3 regions of the Phyllobacterium sp. GQ127 genome follow, and region 1 is predicted to be linked to each of the others. Evidence: riboswitches for the same ligand, from Rfam matches in the RefSeq annotation. Region 1 holds a riboswitch; each other region holds the start of a gene.

Region 1 (5,751 bases):
CCAGGAGGCTGCAGAATTTTCGCCGCCAAAGGGGTCTAGTATCGTCACTTCGGCTCCACGTGCTCGAAGCTCATAAGCAACTGTGAGGCCGGCAACGCCGGCCCCTTTCACCAGAATATTCACCTCATTCCCCGGCATTGAGCGGCATATAGAGCTCGCCGCCTGTGCGGAATTTCTCCGCCATCGCTGCCATGCCTTCTTTTTGAGCCTCCGCACGAATGTCGTGTGAAATGCGCATTGAGCAAAACTTCGGCCCGCACATTGAGCAAAAATGCGCAACCTTATGCGCTTCTTTCGGCAAGGTCTCATCGTGGTAGAGTCTCGCCGTCTCAGGATCAAGAGAGAGATTAAACTGGTCCTCCCAGCGAAACTCAAAGCGCGCACGGGATAGAGCATCATCTCGAAGCTTCGCCGCCGGATGCCCCTTGGCCAAATCCGCCGCATGTGCAGCAATCTTGTAGGTAATAACGCCGACCTTTACGTCGTCTCGATTGGGCAATCCCAGATGTTCTTTAGGCGTAACATAACAAAGCATCGCCGTGCCAAACCAGCCGATCATTGCAGCACCGATGCCAGAGGTAATATGATCGTAGCCGGGAGCAATGTCTGTCGTCAGCGGTCCAAGCGTGTAGAATGGTGCCTCTCCGCAAACAGCAAGCTGCTTGTCCATATTCTCTTTGATCTTGTGCATCGGCACATGACCGGGACCTTCGATCATAACCTGGCAATCTCTGGCCCAAGCGATCTGAGTCAGTTCACCCAATGTTTCAAGCTCAGCAAACTGCGCCGCGTCGTTTGCATCGGCTATTGAACCGGGTCGCAATCCGTCACCGAGTGAAAAACTGACATCATAAGCACGGCAAATATCGCAGATTTCCTCGAAATGCTCATAAAGAAAGCTTTCCCGGTGATGATGCAGGCACCACTTTGCCATGATTGAACCGCCTCGCGAGACGATGCCCGTGACACGATTAACCGTCAGTGGAATATAATGCAGTCGGACACCGGCATGAATAGTAAAGTAGTCGACGCCCTGCTCTGCCTGTTCGATCAGCGTATCTCTGTAAACTTCCCAAGTCAGATCTTCAGCGATACCGCCAACCTTCTCCAGCGCCTGATATAGCGGGACAGTTCCGATGGGAACCGGCGAATTACGGATAATCCACTCGCGAATATTGTGGATGTTGCGCCCGGTCGACAAGTCCATCACCGTATCGCCACCCCAGCGGATAGCCCAAACCATCTTTTCGACTTCCTCCTCCATCGACGATGTGACGGCGGAATTACCGATATTGGCATTGATCTTCACGAGGAAATTCCGACCTATGATCATAGGCTCAAGCTCAGGATGATTGATATTGGCAGGTATGATGGCCCGCCCCCTGGCGATTTCCTCCCGTACGAATTCCGATGTCACATGATCCGGTAACGATGCACCGAATGACTCGCCATCCCGAACCTGGTTCCGTGCGGCTTCCCGACCGAGATTCTCCCTTATGGCGACATATTCCATTTCAGGCGTAATAATTCCCGCGCGGGCGTAAGCAAGCTGCGTAATCGCTTTTCCGTCGTAAGCGCGGCGTGGCTGATATTGAACAGGAAATTCTCTTGTAAGCCGCTCGCCCGTGGCGAAGCCATTGTCAGCTGACTGGATTATTCGCCCCTTATAGGAATAGCTATCGGCCTGTTGACCGATTTTCCATGCCTCACGAACACGTGCGATCCCTTTATTGATATCGATACTTGCAGTTGCGTCAGTGTAGGGACCGGATGAATCGTAAACCGCAAGGTTTGGCTCACCAGCGGTGGGATGAACCGCAATTTCGCGCAAGGGAACGCGAATATCAGCATGTATCTGCCCTGGTTTATAAATCTTGATTGAGGCGGGAAGCGGCCCGGTTGAAACTTTCGGGGCCTCGGTAATTTTTGTTACAGCAGTCATCGTCAGGTTCCTTTGCGTTATTGCAGGAAACCCAGTTCTGAGCCGGAAGGATGAAAGAAGCCTCGCGAATCCAATCATGGATTCAGTGCGAATGCACTATGCGCGATAACCTTTGCACCGTCCCTACGCCAGTGTGAACTGGATCAGGTTCAACGGGTCACTGCGCTTGGCTATGCCTGAAGCAGTATCTCAGCCCCTTGTCGGGACTCCCCTGGTGAATGGCCTAAAGTGAACCGCCTGACGTATTGCTGTCAAGCGCTTCATAAAATTACGAAGCGCGAAGCGGTTTCAGAGCACCTGCCCATTTTGCAAGTTCAGTCAAAACCGTGCTGGCGCTGGTAGTTATCAGTTCATTTGGCGTGAACACGCCATCATCGTTGATAAACTGCTGGTACGAAGGAATGGGAACGCTTTCTGCAAGCGAAACCATACGGAGTGCCGAGATCAACCCTTTGACCGATTCGGTAGCACGCAAACCACCGGAAACACCGCCATAACTTACAAAGCTTACAGGTTTGTAGTTCCACTCATTCCATAAATAGACTAAGGCATTGATGAGCGAAGGTGGCGCGTTGTAGTCATATTCAGGCATTACAAAGATGTAAGCGTCGGCCGGCTCAATCGCCTCACTCCACTTCTTTGTATGCGGATGTTCGTATTTTTTCATGCGGGGATGATTCGGTTCGTCATAGACCGGCAACTTGAAATCAGCCAAATCGATAAGCACAGGGTCGAACTTGCCATCCTGCTTGGCGAATTCGTTGAACCACTTTGCTACAGCAGGACCACCACGCCCGGGCCGCGTGCTTGCGATTATAATATTGAGCTTGAGTGCCATAGGATCATATCTCCAAAACTGCGATAATCGATAAGTAAAGACATTGACCCATCGCACAAGAAGGCACTTTTTTGAAACTGCCCGGAATGTCTGCGCAGTCCCACAAAAACGAAACCCGCTATAGCGTTTTGGCCATGCGGGTTTGTCGTCACAATGAAGGGCGTTAAAGCCCGTCAGATATCAGCGATTATTATTATAGTCGTTACCTGCTGGCGCGCCAGGGCGTGCAACACGTTCTTTTTTCTTTGGTCCAGGCAACAAGCCTTCGCGTTGAGCCTGCTTGCGGGCGGCCTTGCGGGCGCGGCTAACGGCTTCTGCTTTTTCGCGAACACGACGTTCAGAAGGCTTTTCGAAAGCCTGACGGGCCTTCATTTCGCGAAATAGACCTTCGCGCTGCATCTTTTTCTTCAAGACCCGTAGGGCTTGTTCAACATTGTTATCACGGACGAGAACTTGCAATCGTTTTCCTTACCCATGCTTGCCTCGTCTTGCAGTACCAAAACTGGCCACAATCAGACAAGCGTTTGAAGAATTGCCACAACGGCAATCCGGAGAAGCGCGGACTTTATTCATTCCCGCGCCAAAAATCCAGTGCACCCAAGCAATTAAACTTGGATACGCAATCTTTAGATTGCAGCCGTGATGATGATTTCAACCTTATATTCCGGTGTTGCAAGCTTGGCTTCACCTGTCGCGCGTGCTGGAGCATTGGCCGGATCAACCCATGCATCCCATACTGCATTCATTTCGCCAAAGTCCTTCATGTCATCAAGCCAGATGATGGCCTGCAACAACTTCGACTTATCTGTACCTGCCTCTTTGAGCAAACGATCAACCGAGGCCAGGACGTCTTTAGTCTGTTCTGTTACGCTCTTGCCCGGACCACCTACCTGACCGGCCAGATAGACTGTATTACCATGGATCACGGCCTGGCTCATGCGAGGGCCTGCTTCAATACGACGAACGCTCATGAAAATCTCCTGTGGAAGGTTTCGGACAAGCCGAGGCTTGCTTGGTGCAAGAAAAAAGGGCCATACGGCCCTCGTTTCAGAAAAATGGTGGGCACAGTAGGGATCGAACCTACGACCCGCTGATTAAGAGTCAGCTGCTCTACCAACTGAGCTATGTGCCCGTCAGCCGCTTCCGCGACGACAGTGAGCGCTCTATAACGGGGCAAATCTTGCCTGTCCAGCCCTTCACCAAACTTTATCGCGCTGATCGGCAAGAAGATGAAATTTTCGTTCTCAGACAAACAACTTGCCCTCTGCCACCTTGATCGCCGCGCCACCGATTCGTGCGCTTATGATTGCCTTATCCTTAATATCGAGTTCTAGCTCAAGTTTCGACAGCCGGCCCATCTCATAGCCTTGTTCAATAGAAAATCGCTGTACGCCATCAAGCGGTTCATCGAACAAGTGAATTGCACCGGCAAACGCAGCTGTCGCTGAGCCGGTTGCAGGGTCTTCATAAGTTCCTTCGTCACTGACAAACATACGCGAATGAAAATCGTTCTCATGCCCTACGGTTTCACGGCAGTAAGCATAAACCGGCAATTGCCTATGGCCAATTCGGGGTGCTATCCGCTGCATTGCAGCCTGATCGATCCGTATTCGAGCAGCTGATGCAAGACCACGTATCGGCACAAGTAAAAATGGTACACCGGCATCCCAAATGCTGGGAACATGGTTTTCAAAACCAATCTCGTCGCGCTCTAACCGCAGTGCCCGCGCTATGGCAACCTTGTCGTAGTTGTAGTCTACCCGTTGCGGCAATTTAGGGAGGTCAAATTCCGCAAAAGCCCCGTGTTTTCCCAGTCTTACGCCGCACCGAACAGGTCCAACCTGCTCTTCCAAAATAATAAGCGCATCTTGATCGTTTTCAACTTCACCAAAACGATTTTGCGCAAGTGACACAGCTGTCCCAACCGTAGGATGCCCGGCGAACGGCATCTCATAATCCGGCGTAAAAATGCGAACCCATGCTGTATGAGCGGCGTTTTTCGCCGGCAGCACGAAAACTGTTTCCGACAGGTTGAACTCACGGGCGATACGCTGCATCGCCTCATCATCAAGGCCCTGCGAATCGTGAACGATTGCCAATGGATTCCCTTTCAGGACCTCGGAAGTAAAGACATCATATATTTCATAACGGCGGAAGGTCATGGGCGTTGCCCCTTTTTCAATTTGATGAAAAATAGACCAACCCTAAAGTGGCGCAAGTCAAACCTTGTAACGGTTACATTTGGCTGAAATGCCAGTCGCCGAACGCGCGGAATGTAACAGGTGTTGTATCGGTCATATCAGCCGATGAAGCCACTGCAACAACATCGTCGAGCTCCGAAATAAGTTCTGCAGCGATATGGCGACGTATGCGCGTCAACAATTCTTGGGAACACAAATCAAAATAATAGCGACGAAACAATGCAATGCTGCGATCCGCGGTAACGAGATAAATATTGCTGTCAAAGCCCTGAGCATCCGCTAAATCAATAGCAGTCTCCTCCAAAACCTCACGCCTCATATTCCCTTCAATATCAATAATTTCGTTGCGCACATCACCTTCATCAAAGGAACCGGCCGGAAAATAGACACGCCCTGCCGCCGCCGTTGAACTGGCCATTCGACCGGCGATCAGCTTATTGTCGTTAGAGACGATCACGCCTACTGCATAAACGTGCCAAGGCTTCAGTGATGTCCGATTCTTCTTCCAGTGCATCATCGTTTTGAAACGCGTGCGTTTATAGACCGCTTCGAAGGCATCACCGTTGACGTGAGCCTGCTCAGCCATAAAGAAATCGCCATTGAAAAGAGTAGGATTGGCTCTAATTTCCTCTTCCCAATTTGCCCCAATTTCAGACTTGTTTTCTAATTCATAGGTGAGCGAGCCACTTTCTATCCGTATCGCGGCATGTTTGAGCTCAATCACCGTCTTCTCGGGAGAGGCTTTCATTGTTCAAACCATGTCAAACGTA
Region 2 (5,751 bases), on a different contig from region 1:
AATAAGGCGTCATGCGCTGGTCGAATAACTCTCCGACAACGCGGTCGAGCGCGGAATTTTCCATGATGCCGGCAATGGTCGTGTGGAAGGTGCGATCGAGCGCAATCGACACCTGCGGGTTGTTGAATGTGCGCGCCATTTGCGTCAGCACATCGTCCATCGCTTCTATATGTTTCGTTGTCACTGTGCGGGCGGCTTCTTCGGCAATAGCGCACTCGATCAGCGCGCGTGCCCGCAATAGCTCGAACGGCCCTTCAAGCTCGTCAGGCTGAATCCGCAGGTGTTTCTCCCGCGGCGACCGCGCCACGTAAACACCTGATCCCATGCGAATATGGATGAGCCCCTCGACCTCGAGGGCAATTAAAGCCTCACGAATGGTGGGACGGGAAACGCCAAGTTCCTCCGCCAGTTCACGCTCACCGGGCAAACGCTCTCCGACACCAAGCTGACCATGTTCGATCTGGCTTCGTATCTGGTCTGCCACCTGCCGGTAAAGCCGGCGTGACTGAATGGCTGCGAACATTTAAACCTCCCCGCCCGGCTTCCCATTTCCGGCAACTGGTAAACTGGCCTTACCAATATATAACTGATACATTGATATATATGAGCGAGTCAACCGCTGGTTCGGATCGGTTTTAACAGGGCAGGTTTTCGCAACTTGTCTCACCTTGACAGGGCGCCCATGAGCATTGTTACATTTTGTATCAGAAAGTGATTGCCTCTAAACCGAACGAACGCGCTATGAGAAACCAATCGTTAAAAGAGATGCTTCGTCAAACCGGTGATAAATGCTGCCTGATACACGATCACTTCGGACATTTGCTTGCTTGAGTTTCGCCTTGGTTTTGGGCGCTTGCACCACGACTGATCCCAAGCTGCCCGAGGCTGCATCACTGCCAATTCCTGAACAATCTCCGCGTGTTGCTGCGGCCGAAGCACCCGCTAATTCCGATGTGGCCACGGACAGCAAGAGCACCGTCACCGTTGCCACAAGCACGAAAAGCGCCCCTGAATTCAAAGATAACGGTACGCCGCTCGACAGTTTGATTTCAAAATATTCGGTTGCCTACGAAGTGCCTGAATCGCTCGTTCGCCGCATTGTGCATCGGGAAAGCCGCGGTAATCCACAGGCTCGCAACGGTCCCTATTGGGGTCTGATGCAGATGTTGCCCGCGACAGCACGCGGCATGGGTCACACCGGCTCTGCGCAAGATTTGCTGGATGCAGAAACAAATCTCAAATTTGGCGTGAAGTATCTTGCTGGCGCCTACAAGGTTGCCGATAACAATCCTGATCAGGCCGTGCGGCTTTACGCTCGCGGCTATTATTATCAGGCCAAGAAAAAGGGCCTTCTGGAAGAGACCGGCCTGAAACCGTCAAGCACGCCTGTTGCACCCGCGACGATGACGGCGATGGCTCCCGCTGAAACACCGGCTGCCATGCCGGCGCAACTCGCTTATTCAGAAGAACCCGCTGTGGCGTTTCCGGCAGCGATCCCGTTGCCGATGCAACGGCCTGACATTGCTTCGGCAGCCTCCACCAGTGGAGCAACCACAGGCTTGAGCAACGCGACACCAGCCAGCACCGCCGCTCCACTCTGAAATCAAAACTGCACCGGTGCTGCTAGGCCGCCCACCAGCGATGGAAGTGGTGGACCGGCCCACGCCCGCTGCCGACTTTGAGCATTTCGCCAGCCGCCATGGCAGCCGTCAGATAGTCCTTGGCTTCACTAACGGCACCATGCAGAGCCATTCCTTTTGCCAGGCCAGCGGCAATGGCAGACGCCAGTGTGCATCCAGTACCATGATCATTGACTGTCTTGATACGCGGCGTCGAAAATCGCTCCATTCCGGACCCATCAAGCAGGATATCGGTGCTCATATCCCCCTTGGCATGTCCGCCCTTTATGAGTACGGCTGAGGGACCAAGTTCGAGCAGCTTTTCCGCCTGCCGCACCATCTGGGCTTCATCTTCAGCAATCGGCATATTTGTTAGCAAGGACGCCTCCGGCAAATTGGGAGTCAGCAGCAGCGCGCGCGGCAAGAGAAGCTGGCGCAGAGCGTCGATTGCGGCCGGCTCCAGCAAAGGGTCACCCGCAGTTGCAACCATGACAGGGTCGAACACCGCTTTGCGCTGCCAGCGATCAAGCCCCTGCGCAATTGTCTCTATGGTTGATACTGTCGAGACCATGCCAATCTTGATTGCATTCACCTCAAGGTCGGAAAGAACCGCGTCCATCTGAGCCCGGATGATATCGGGCGAAAGATTCTCAATGGCCGTAACACCATGGGTGTTCTGCGCAGTGATTGCGGTGAGCACACTCGCTCCATAAACACCGAGCGCCGAGAAGGTTTTCAAATCGGCCTGGATTCCTGCCCCGCCGCCGCTGTCAGACCCGGCAATAGTCAGCGCTATTGCGGTCATGCTGGCTCTCTTACCTGCAATGCCTCATCCACCGCCGACCGCAATGCGTGCGCCGCTCCTTGCGGATCGTCCTGACGGAAGATCGCAGAAATGACCGCTACACCATCAGCACCCGCTTCAATGGCAAGCGGCGTGCGCTCCAGCCCAATACCGGCGATAGCGCCTATAGGCAAATGCGGTTTTGCCTTGCGTATGATGGCAGCCAGGCGCTTGAACCCGTCAAAGCCGATCGGTTGCAGGTTTTCCTTAGTGGGTGTTTCAAACAGTCCGCCAATACAGGCATAGTCAATATCGCCATCAATCGCTGCTTGCGCGTCCGGCTCATTCTTGACGGTCAGTCCGATAATCGCATTTGGCCCGAGCAGATGTCGGACATCGGCAACCGCCATGTCTTCGCGCCCCACATGGACACCCTCAACGCCAGCGGCAAGCGCAACATCAATCCGGTCATTGACGAGCAGCGGAACGCCTGTCGCCTTGATCGCGGCGTGTATCTGCCGTGCACGATCAATCATGTCACGCGTTGCGGAGTTTTTGTCACGATACTGGATAATTGTTGCACCACCACGCGCCGCAGCCAGAGCCAGAGCCCCCAAATCCTTATCAGGGCCAATAGCATCAAAATCGACAATGGCATTCAGGCGGTAATCTACTTTTGGCACGTCACGGACTCCATTTTCAAAACTGGAGACCCGGATATGTGCGAAGAAAGACGAACCAGCGCGATAATTGCTCAATTCCCGTTCCTACGCCGGTATGATCCGGATCAGGTTCAAGGGTCTTGGCTCAGCGCCATCTCAGCATCGTACGATGCCCCCCTCGGAATGAAATCATGATGAGACGGCGCATCATGGAAGTCAATGCGCCGGTGTTATTTGGCTTAACGCGTCAGGCGGACATATTCCCCGTCAACGGCCTTGCATGCGGCCTTGATCTTGTAAAAGAAGTCCTGCTTATCCCAACCGCCTCCATCTTCCCATCCGTGAAAATGCCATTGCTGATCGCAGTCCAGCAACTCCTCAAGCGTTGCGCCATCTTCTAGTTGCTTAAGCGTGTCCGCTGTGTCCCCTACAAAAAGATACTTTGATTGCGCGGGGTCGTTCGTTGTGAACTTCAGATCATAGTTTTTATATTCGCTATTCGTTGTCGGGCTGCATGTAACATACCTGCTACTGGTATTGGAATCATATCTACCGATATTGCAGGGCTTCTTTTTGACCTCCATGCGAAGAAAGAACTCTTTGTATTCACCGAGCAAGATCTTGCCGTCAGCCGGGTCTATTATCGTTTTTCCAGTGCCTCGACCATCTTCAGCGGAGAGGTCAGATGCTTCATATATTACCGTTCCCAGCACGACCTCTTTTGTCGTCCCAGGACGAATGACAATCACAGAAACTTTCTTAGCCCAATGTCCATACGCTGCTCCGATCTGGATTTCAGCGCTTGACGGTTTCAATGGTGCCAATGCTTCCGCAAGCACACCTATAGCTACTTTTTCCTTGGCTAGGACCTTCATGAAAAGCGTATTTGTTTCGCCCGCGAGCGATACAATCACGCGTTGATTGCTCGTATCAAAGCCGACCTGCATTTTATCCATCTCGGCGCCGAGATGAGCACGCAGATAGGCGCGTGCACTTGCTTCGGCAGCAGCCTTGTTTTCACCCGTAAAGACGGAGGCTCCGGCCAATGCCGCGGAATCTGCAATGCCCTGCAATCGTGAGCGATCGCCGCTTGCGCGGGTATAATCCACGGCAAGCCCGGTCATTCCCACCATAGGTACGAGCAACAATGCAAATGTGACGGCTGTCGCGCCACTACGGTCTTTCAGAAAGTTTCTTATTTTTTTCATGGCCCACTCCAGTCGCTGGGCAGACCATTGATTCAGCCATGTGAATGACGGCTTATGAAATTCATTCAGATTTTCACCATTCTGCATTCAGGCAGTAAAGAGCGCCTGAATGTTCAGCAATGGTAAAAATCCGGTGAACCTTACAGCTCTATATGGATGCTTCCGGCCGGACAAAGCCCTCGCTCGCCAAAAGAAGATTGCGCGTGTAATCTTCCTTGACTGCATGGCGGGCAAGGTCTGTCGCCGACAGGCGTTCCACCTCTGCGCCATTCTGCATCACCATCAGCCGGTCGCACATATGGGTGACCACCGCCAGATCATGGCTGACCATCAGGAAGGTCAGCTTTCTATCCCGCCTTATCTGCTCCAGCAGGTTGAGAACTTCCGCTTGTACCGAAGCATCAAGGGCTGATGTCGGTTCATCAAGAAGCAGGATTGAAGGCTCCAGGATCAATGCACGGGCAATGGCGACACGCTGGCGTTGACCGCCGGAAAGCTGATGCGAATAGCGAAAGCGAAAGCTTGAACCAAGGCCCACTTCATCAAGCGCGCGCAGGATACGTTTTTCGATATCGGCAAAGCCATGCACGACCAATGGTTCCAGCAACAGGCGATCCACGGTCTGGCGCGGATGCAGCGAGCCATAGGGGTCCTGAAACACCATTTGCACTTCACGGTAAAATGCTTTTGTACGCGACGAACCAAGCGTCTTGCCATTGACTGTGATCGCGCCGCCGGTAACAGGTGCAAGTCCCGCGACGGCTCGCAGCAAGGTTGACTTTCCCGAGCCGCTCTCGCCCACCAGACCAAAAGACTCGCCCTGCTGGACATCAAGACTGACGCCGCGCAATGCGCGAAAACGATCATACTTCACTTCAAGATTTTCGACGCTGAGAGCCGCCACTTGCAGATTGTTCATGCGGCCCACTCCGGCTTGCGGTCAAGGACCGGCAGCGGATGCCGGTCGGTGCCGATCTGCGGCATGCAATTCATCAACCCGCGTGTATAGGGATGTTTTGCGTTCTTAAGGTCTGCAGCGGCGATTTCTTCGACGATCCGTCCTGCATACATGACGATAACGCGGTCGCAAAAGGAGGAGACCAGCCGCAAATCATGGGAGATGAAGATCAAACCCATGCCGCGATCCCGCACCAGATTGTCGAGGATTCGCAGCACATCCAGCTGCACCGTCACATCAAGCGCGGAAGTCGGTTCATCCGCGATCAGCAGCTCCGGTCCGGTCACCAGCATCATCGCGATCATGGCGCGTTGTCCCATGCCGCCGGAAACTTCATGCGGATGCAGATTAAAGACCCGTTCCGGATCACGTATCTGCACAGCAGCAAGCATGTCGAGCGCGCGCTTGCGCGCCTCGGCTTTGCTCACCTTTTCATGGGTACGCAGCGTTTCAACAATCTGCCTGCCGATGCTCATCACAGGATTGAGCGAATATTTCGGGTCCTGGAGGATCATGGCGA
Region 3 (5,751 bases), on a different contig from region 1:
AACGGCGGCCCAATCCGACATTGGACATCACATCCAGATGGGAAAAAAGATTATTGTCTTGAAACACCATGGAGACTGGACGGAGCGATGGCGGAAGACTGGTCACGTCAACCTCATTGATTAGTACCGAGCCACCAACAGGCTTCTCGAACCCGGCGATGAGATTAAGCAGCGTCGATTTTCCCGATCCGCTCGGGCCGATGACGGCGGTTATTGTGGAGGCTTGAATGGACACATCAAAGTGCATTGCCATGTCCCCATAGTCGAAACGCACGGCGTTGAGACGAACAGAGACGCCATTTGTTTTTGCGGGCTTAGCCATTTGCACTGCTGTCCCTTTTGGCCAGTCGAATTGCGCCTCTATCGGCGATGATCATGAGAATGAGGCACAGCGCAGCAAGAATTAGTGCCAACCCGGCGGCGTCGGCGGTACGATAGCTTCCCATGCGTTGCAACAGCAAATAGGGCAGGGTCAGAACGGTGTCGTTGCCAAACAGGGCAATTGTTCCGAGATCACCAAGGGACAAAGCCATGGCAAAGGCAAAGGCTATGCCGAGCGGATGTTTTAAAATTGGCCAATCGATAATTCGGAGCCGGTTCCAACCCGCAATGCCCAATTGCTCGCACAGTCTGTTGTGGCGGCTTGCCGCTGTATCCCATGACGGTCGAAGAATCCGGAACGCAAAAGGGATGGCCATAGCGGCATTGACGCATATTACCATGAAGGGTGCGAGGCTGAATGGATCGACAAAGTGGTGGGAAAGAATGAACCATCCCGCACCAATGATGATAGGCGGCACTACCATGATCAAGCTCGCACCAAGATCAAGCGAGCGCTCAAATATTCCAGCTCTGGCGTAGCGCCGCCGGGTTGCCAAAAACTCCCGCGCAATCACCAGACTAAGCGAAATTATCAGTGAAAGTGCGGCCGCGATTGCGCCAAGAACAAGACTGGTGGCAATTGCGCGCCAGACGGTCGTTTCGGACAGTAGACGGGTAATATCTGCCGACAAGCCGGAAACGACAGTGCCTGCCATGGGCAAGGCTACGAACAGAAAACCGGATATAATCAGAGCAATGTTCCATAGTCTTTGCGGCAATGAAGGCATGTCGAAGCGGCGGGTCGTGATACGCAAGCTGAAGCCTTCTTCTGTCGGACGCCCAGCGAGTGATAGAAGGCCGAGCACGATAATTGTCAGGCAAAGCTGAAGAAGCGTCAAGGACACCGCTCTGGCTATATCAAAATCGAAGTGAAGCGACTGGTATATTGCAACTTCGAGTGTCGTGGCGCGAGGCCCTCCGCCGAGTGTCAGCACCACGGTGAATGAAGTAATGCACAGCATGAAGATCAAGCCAGCCACACCCGATATACTGCGTAAAATGACCGGCCATTCGATTAATTTGAACTGTGTCCAGTTGCTCATCCCCAGTTGTGAGGAGAGTTTCCAATAATCTTCGGGAATGGAATCCAGACCTGAGAGAATGAGCCGTGTCGTCAATGGCAAATTGAAAAATACATGGGCGAGAAGAATGCCCGTCAGCCCGTAAATATCGGGAACCAAATCAAGCCCCAGCCATCCGAGGATAGCAGCCAGCAAACTGTTTCGTCCGTAAATGCTGGTGACACCGAGCACGGCAACGAGCGCTGGCAGCGCCAGAGGCAAGGCAAACAGACGCAGGAGCATTGCGCGTCCCGGAAAGCTCTGCTGCGCATGCAATGCACGGGCAAGCGGGATGGCAAAGCCGACAGAAAGCACCATGGAAAGGAGCGCTTGAAGGATTGTGAAGCGTGCAATCCGCCAAATGTAGCTGTCAAAAGTAGCAAAGCCCTCCGTGCCTCCACGGAAAGATTCAATGGCGAGACTGAGGAGAGAGCCGCCCGCCAATATGCCCAGAAAGGCGAGAGCGAGGCCTCCCGCCAAGGGTTTCATCGAAGAGGCGGCCATCTATGCTACTTGCTCATGGCTTCAAGCCACTCGTCGATCCAGGCTTTGCGATTTTTCGCCACTTCTTCAGATGTGAAAGTCAGTGTCTTTGCTGGCTTTACCAATGTGTCAAAGGCTGGATTGAGCGGATTTGAGGTTTTAGCTGCAGGATACATCCAATTGTTTTCGGGAATGGTATCCTGAAATGCCGTGCCGGTAACAAATGTCAAAAACTGCGCAGCAAGCGGGTTCTTGGCTCCGTTTACAGTTTGCGCTGCAACCTCGACCTGCAGGTAATGTCCTTCATCGAAGGATGCTGCCTTGTACCGATCGGTTTTGTCCGCGATCAGATGATAAGCGGGCGACGTAGTATAGGAAAGCACCATGGGCGCTTCACCTTTGGTAAAAAGCCCATAGGCTTCTGACCAGCCGGGCGTGACGGTTAAAACGCGATCCTTGAGTTTGGCCCAGGCTTCATTGGCCTTGTCCCCGTAAACTGATTTCATCCACAATACGAGACCAAGGCCCGGTGTAGACGTGCGAGGATCTTCAATAACGATCTTCTGCTTCGGATCGCCATCAACCAAATCCTTCAGACTAACCGGTGCGTCTTTGACTTTCTCTGTGTCATAAATGACAGCGAAGTAGCCATAATCATAGGGAACGAAAATGCTGTCCTTGAAGCCGCCAGGAATGTCGATAGCAGTTGTATCTACGCCATGCGGCGCAAAAAGTCCGGTTTGCTGAGCTTCAAAAGTCAGGTTCGTATCCAGACCGAGAACAATATCCGCCTTTGTCGATGCGCCTTCAAGCTTCAGACGGTTAAGCAGCGCAACGCCATCGGCGACTGCTACAAAGTCAACAGTACAGGTGCATTGCTTCTCAAAGGCTTCTTTGACTTTTGGCCCTGGCCCCCATTCAGAGGTAAAGCTTTCATAGGTGTAGACTGTCAGCTTGCCATCCGCATTTGCTGGGCTGGAAAGGCCAAATGCCAATGCGCTGGAAACAAGGGCAAATTTCATAAATTCGAGTGGCTGCATAGGCGCCTCCTAAAGTTGAATTTCAAAAGGATAGGTGCGCCGGCTTGTGAAGCCGCATCTAATCCCTCCGCCGGTACAAACCGGATCAGGTTCCGCGGGTTGACTGGATTGGTTCCAGTCTCTCAGCCTGTTGATGCAGGCACCCCGTTAGAGCAAAGCCAGATTAGTGACTGTGTCCTGCCAACGCAAGCGCCCATCGCCTAGCTGGTTGTTTTTGTTATGCCTTCCCCTTGCCACGCCCGCTTTTGCGTCTGGCTATTGAGATGGTGGGAAAGACGGGCGGTCATCGAAGCGCGTCTTTGTAGTGGGTAAAGCGATCCGAAGACCGCCCGTCCGGCGATTTTGCATTCTGTCCGTTCCGCTTGGGAGGCCTCGGCTACCCAAGGAGTGCCATTTGCGGCGCGCCATGCGTTAGCCTTGTGCCCCTTAAAGTGCTCGTCCAGCACGCGCCGTTCCTAGTAACGGCAGGGGAACCCTTGGACAGAACGTCCCCGGATGGCGGGTCCGTAACCCGCCATCGGAGGCGCCCATCCTTCCCCAAACTTCGAACGGCTCCGGAAGCTGTTCCCCGCGGGAAGGACAGGAGCAGAATAGTTCAGAGCGGGAACTGTTGGATAAGTTTGTCGAGATTATTTTTGGAAAGTCTGATTTGCACAAACCAAATGCGCCCTTCGACAAGCTCAGGATGAGGGAGGTCGGTTGATTGCAGGGCGCCAACTCTTGCAACTCTTGCAACTATTGCAACTCTTGCAAGTTGTCGCTGCAACCCACAAAACTTCCCTCATGGTGAGCTTGTCGAACCACGCACTATATCGAATGCAGCTTATCCACCTCACTCGCGGCGAGTCATCCTGAGCTAGTTGAGGGTTGAGTTGCTCAAAATAGGATTGCCCTCAAGTTTGAACTCATCGATAAAGGCACTGATAATCGCGACGAGCATTTCGGGTTGTTCCACGCAGGGAATATGCCCGGCATCCTTGATGACTTCGTAGCGCGCGCCCGGAATCAATTTAGCCATTGAAAGCACGACGTCCGGCGGTGTTGAGCCATCTTGATCTCCCACAATACAGATTGTTGGAACCGATATTCGGCCTGCGTCTTCTGTCAGGTCTGCATCACGAATTGCTGCGCAGGTTCCGGCATATCCGGCCAATGGTTGACGGATCAGCATGTTCCGGTAGCCGGTTAAGGCAGGGCTGCTTTCACGATGAAATGTCGGGGTAAACCAGCGTTCGAGGATCGTGTCGGCGATGCTTTCAATACCATTTTCCTCAAGCGCGGCAATACGTGCGTTCCAGGAATCGGCATTGCCAATCTTGTGCGCGGTATCACACAAGACCAGTGCCCGAACCAGATCGGGACGGGAAGCATAAAGCCCCTGCGCAATCAGTCCGCCGACAGAAAGACCGCAAATGATTGCATTTTTAACATTGAGGAAATCCAGCAGACCTGCCAGATCGCCGACATGATCGTCGAGAGAATAGGGAGACGTGCCGACACTCGAAAGCCCGTGGCCGCGCTTATCATAGGTGACGATAGCAAAATCACCCGCTAGGCGAATAATGACATCGCGCCAGATGCGGAAGTCAGTGCCCAGAGAATTGGCAAAAACGATCACAGGTTTTGACGCTGGTCCGCCAATCAGCTGATAATGCAGCGTCACACCATTTATATCGGCAAATTGCACCTTGCTCTCCCTTTTATCCAGAATGATATGTGCGTACGGTTCTGTAGAATGAATGATCAGGGACGATCAACCGCCGAATAATTATCTATTGATGAAGCGGCAACAGACCGGCTCAAATCAACAGGCAAGAAGAAAGCATATGAGGCAGCATGATGGGTGACGTATTTATCTGCGACTATATCCGGACGCCCATTGGCCGTTTTGGTGGATCACTGGCTGGAGTTAGGGCGGACGATCTTGGGGCTATTCCAATCAAGGCATTGATGGAGCGTAATAAATCGGTCGATTGGGCAGCAATCGATGAAGTGATTTATGGATGCGCCAATCAGTCTGGCGAAGACAATCGCAATGTCGCCCGCATGTCGGCACTGCTTGCGGGATTGCCCGTGGAGGTGCCCGGCACCACGATGAACCGGCTATGCGGTTCCGGCATGGATGCCATCATCACAGCCGCACGCGCCATTCGCGCCGGTGAAATGGACATTGCCATTGCTGGCGGTGTCGAGTCCATGTCACGCGCGCCCTTTGTGCTGCCCAAGGCAGACAGCGCCTTTTCCCGCAATGCAGAAATTTACGATACGACAATCGGCTGGCGCTTCATCAATCCACTTATGCAGCAGCAATATGGTGTGGATTCCATGCCTGATACCGCCGAAAATGTTGCCGAAGAGTTTCTTGTCTCCCGCGCCGATCAGGATGCTTTTGCTGTGCGCTCCCAGCAGCGAACCGGTCGGGCTCAGGAGAATGGTCGGCTTGCCAGCGAAATTACCCCGGTTCGCATCGCGCAAAGAAAAGGCGAGCCCATTATCGTTGATAAAGACGAGCATCCGCGCCCCCAAACGACAATTGAGGCTCTAGCCAAATTGCCGACGCCATTTCGATCCGGCGGAACTGTGACGGCAGGAAATGCTTCCGGCGTTAATGATGGCGCGGCAGCCCTCATCATTGCCTCCGAAGAGGCTGTAAAAAAGTACGGCCTCAATCCCATCGCGCGCATCCTGGGCGGGGCGACGGCGGGCGTGGCACCCCGTATTATGGGAATTGGCCCAGCGCCTGCGACGAAGAAGCTTTGCGCGCGCCTCGGATTGGCGCCAGCTGA

Evidence for each region. A riboswitch is a leader RNA that binds a small molecule or an ion and turns the genes downstream of it on or off. The one in region 1 is predicted to bind thiamine pyrophosphate.
Region 2: another riboswitch for thiamine pyrophosphate. It lies ahead of thiE (thiamine phosphate synthase); the one in region 1 lies ahead of thiC (phosphomethylpyrimidine synthase ThiC).
Region 3: another riboswitch for thiamine pyrophosphate. It lies ahead of thiB (thiamine ABC transporter substrate binding subunit); the one in region 1 lies ahead of thiC (phosphomethylpyrimidine synthase ThiC).

Annotation. Positions count from the first base shown of each region.
Region 1 covers NZ_JCAXDZ010000001.1:1,150,139-1,155,889, forward strand. The annotation lists gene thiO (glycine oxidase ThiO) at 1-123, opposite strand, end outside; gene thiC (phosphomethylpyrimidine synthase ThiC) at 125-1,942, opposite strand; TPP riboswitch at 2,045-2,165, opposite strand; gene AC6CHM_RS05895 (NADPH-dependent FMN reductase) at 2,211-2,780, opposite strand; gene rpsU (30S ribosomal protein S21) at 2,961-3,239, opposite strand; gene AC6CHM_RS05905 (RidA family protein) at 3,407-3,751, opposite strand; tRNA gene AC6CHM_RS05910 (tRNA-Lys) at 3,837-3,912, opposite strand; gene AC6CHM_RS05915 (PhzF family phenazine biosynthesis protein) at 4,025-4,963, opposite strand; gene AC6CHM_RS05920 (NUDIX hydrolase) at 5,016-5,729, opposite strand; gene AC6CHM_RS05925 (endonuclease/exonuclease/phosphatase family protein) at 5,733-5,751, opposite strand, start outside.
Region 2 covers NZ_JCAXDZ010000002.1:21,643-27,393, reverse strand. The annotation lists gene AC6CHM_RS08350 (FadR/GntR family transcriptional regulator) at 1-523, opposite strand, end outside; gene AC6CHM_RS08345 (transglycosylase SLT domain-containing protein) at 828-1,601, shown strand; gene thiD (bifunctional hydroxymethylpyrimidine kinase/phosphomethylpyrimidine kinase) at 1,624-2,424, opposite strand; gene thiE (thiamine phosphate synthase) at 2,421-3,086, opposite strand; TPP riboswitch at 3,151-3,254, opposite strand; gene AC6CHM_RS08330 (TadE/TadG family type IV pilus assembly protein) at 3,305-4,273, opposite strand; gene AC6CHM_RS08325 (ABC transporter ATP-binding protein) at 4,422-5,192, opposite strand; gene AC6CHM_RS08320 (ABC transporter ATP-binding protein) at 5,189-5,751, opposite strand, start outside.
Region 3 covers NZ_JCAXDZ010000003.1:267,034-272,784, reverse strand. The annotation lists gene thiQ (thiamine ABC transporter ATP-binding protein) at 1-322, opposite strand, end outside; gene thiP (thiamine/thiamine pyrophosphate ABC transporter permease) at 315-1,946, opposite strand; gene thiB (thiamine ABC transporter substrate binding subunit) at 1,952-2,965, opposite strand; TPP riboswitch at 3,011-3,122, opposite strand; gene pcaD (3-oxoadipate enol-lactonase) at 3,822-4,652, opposite strand; gene pcaF (3-oxoadipyl-CoA thiolase) at 4,805-5,751, shown strand, end outside.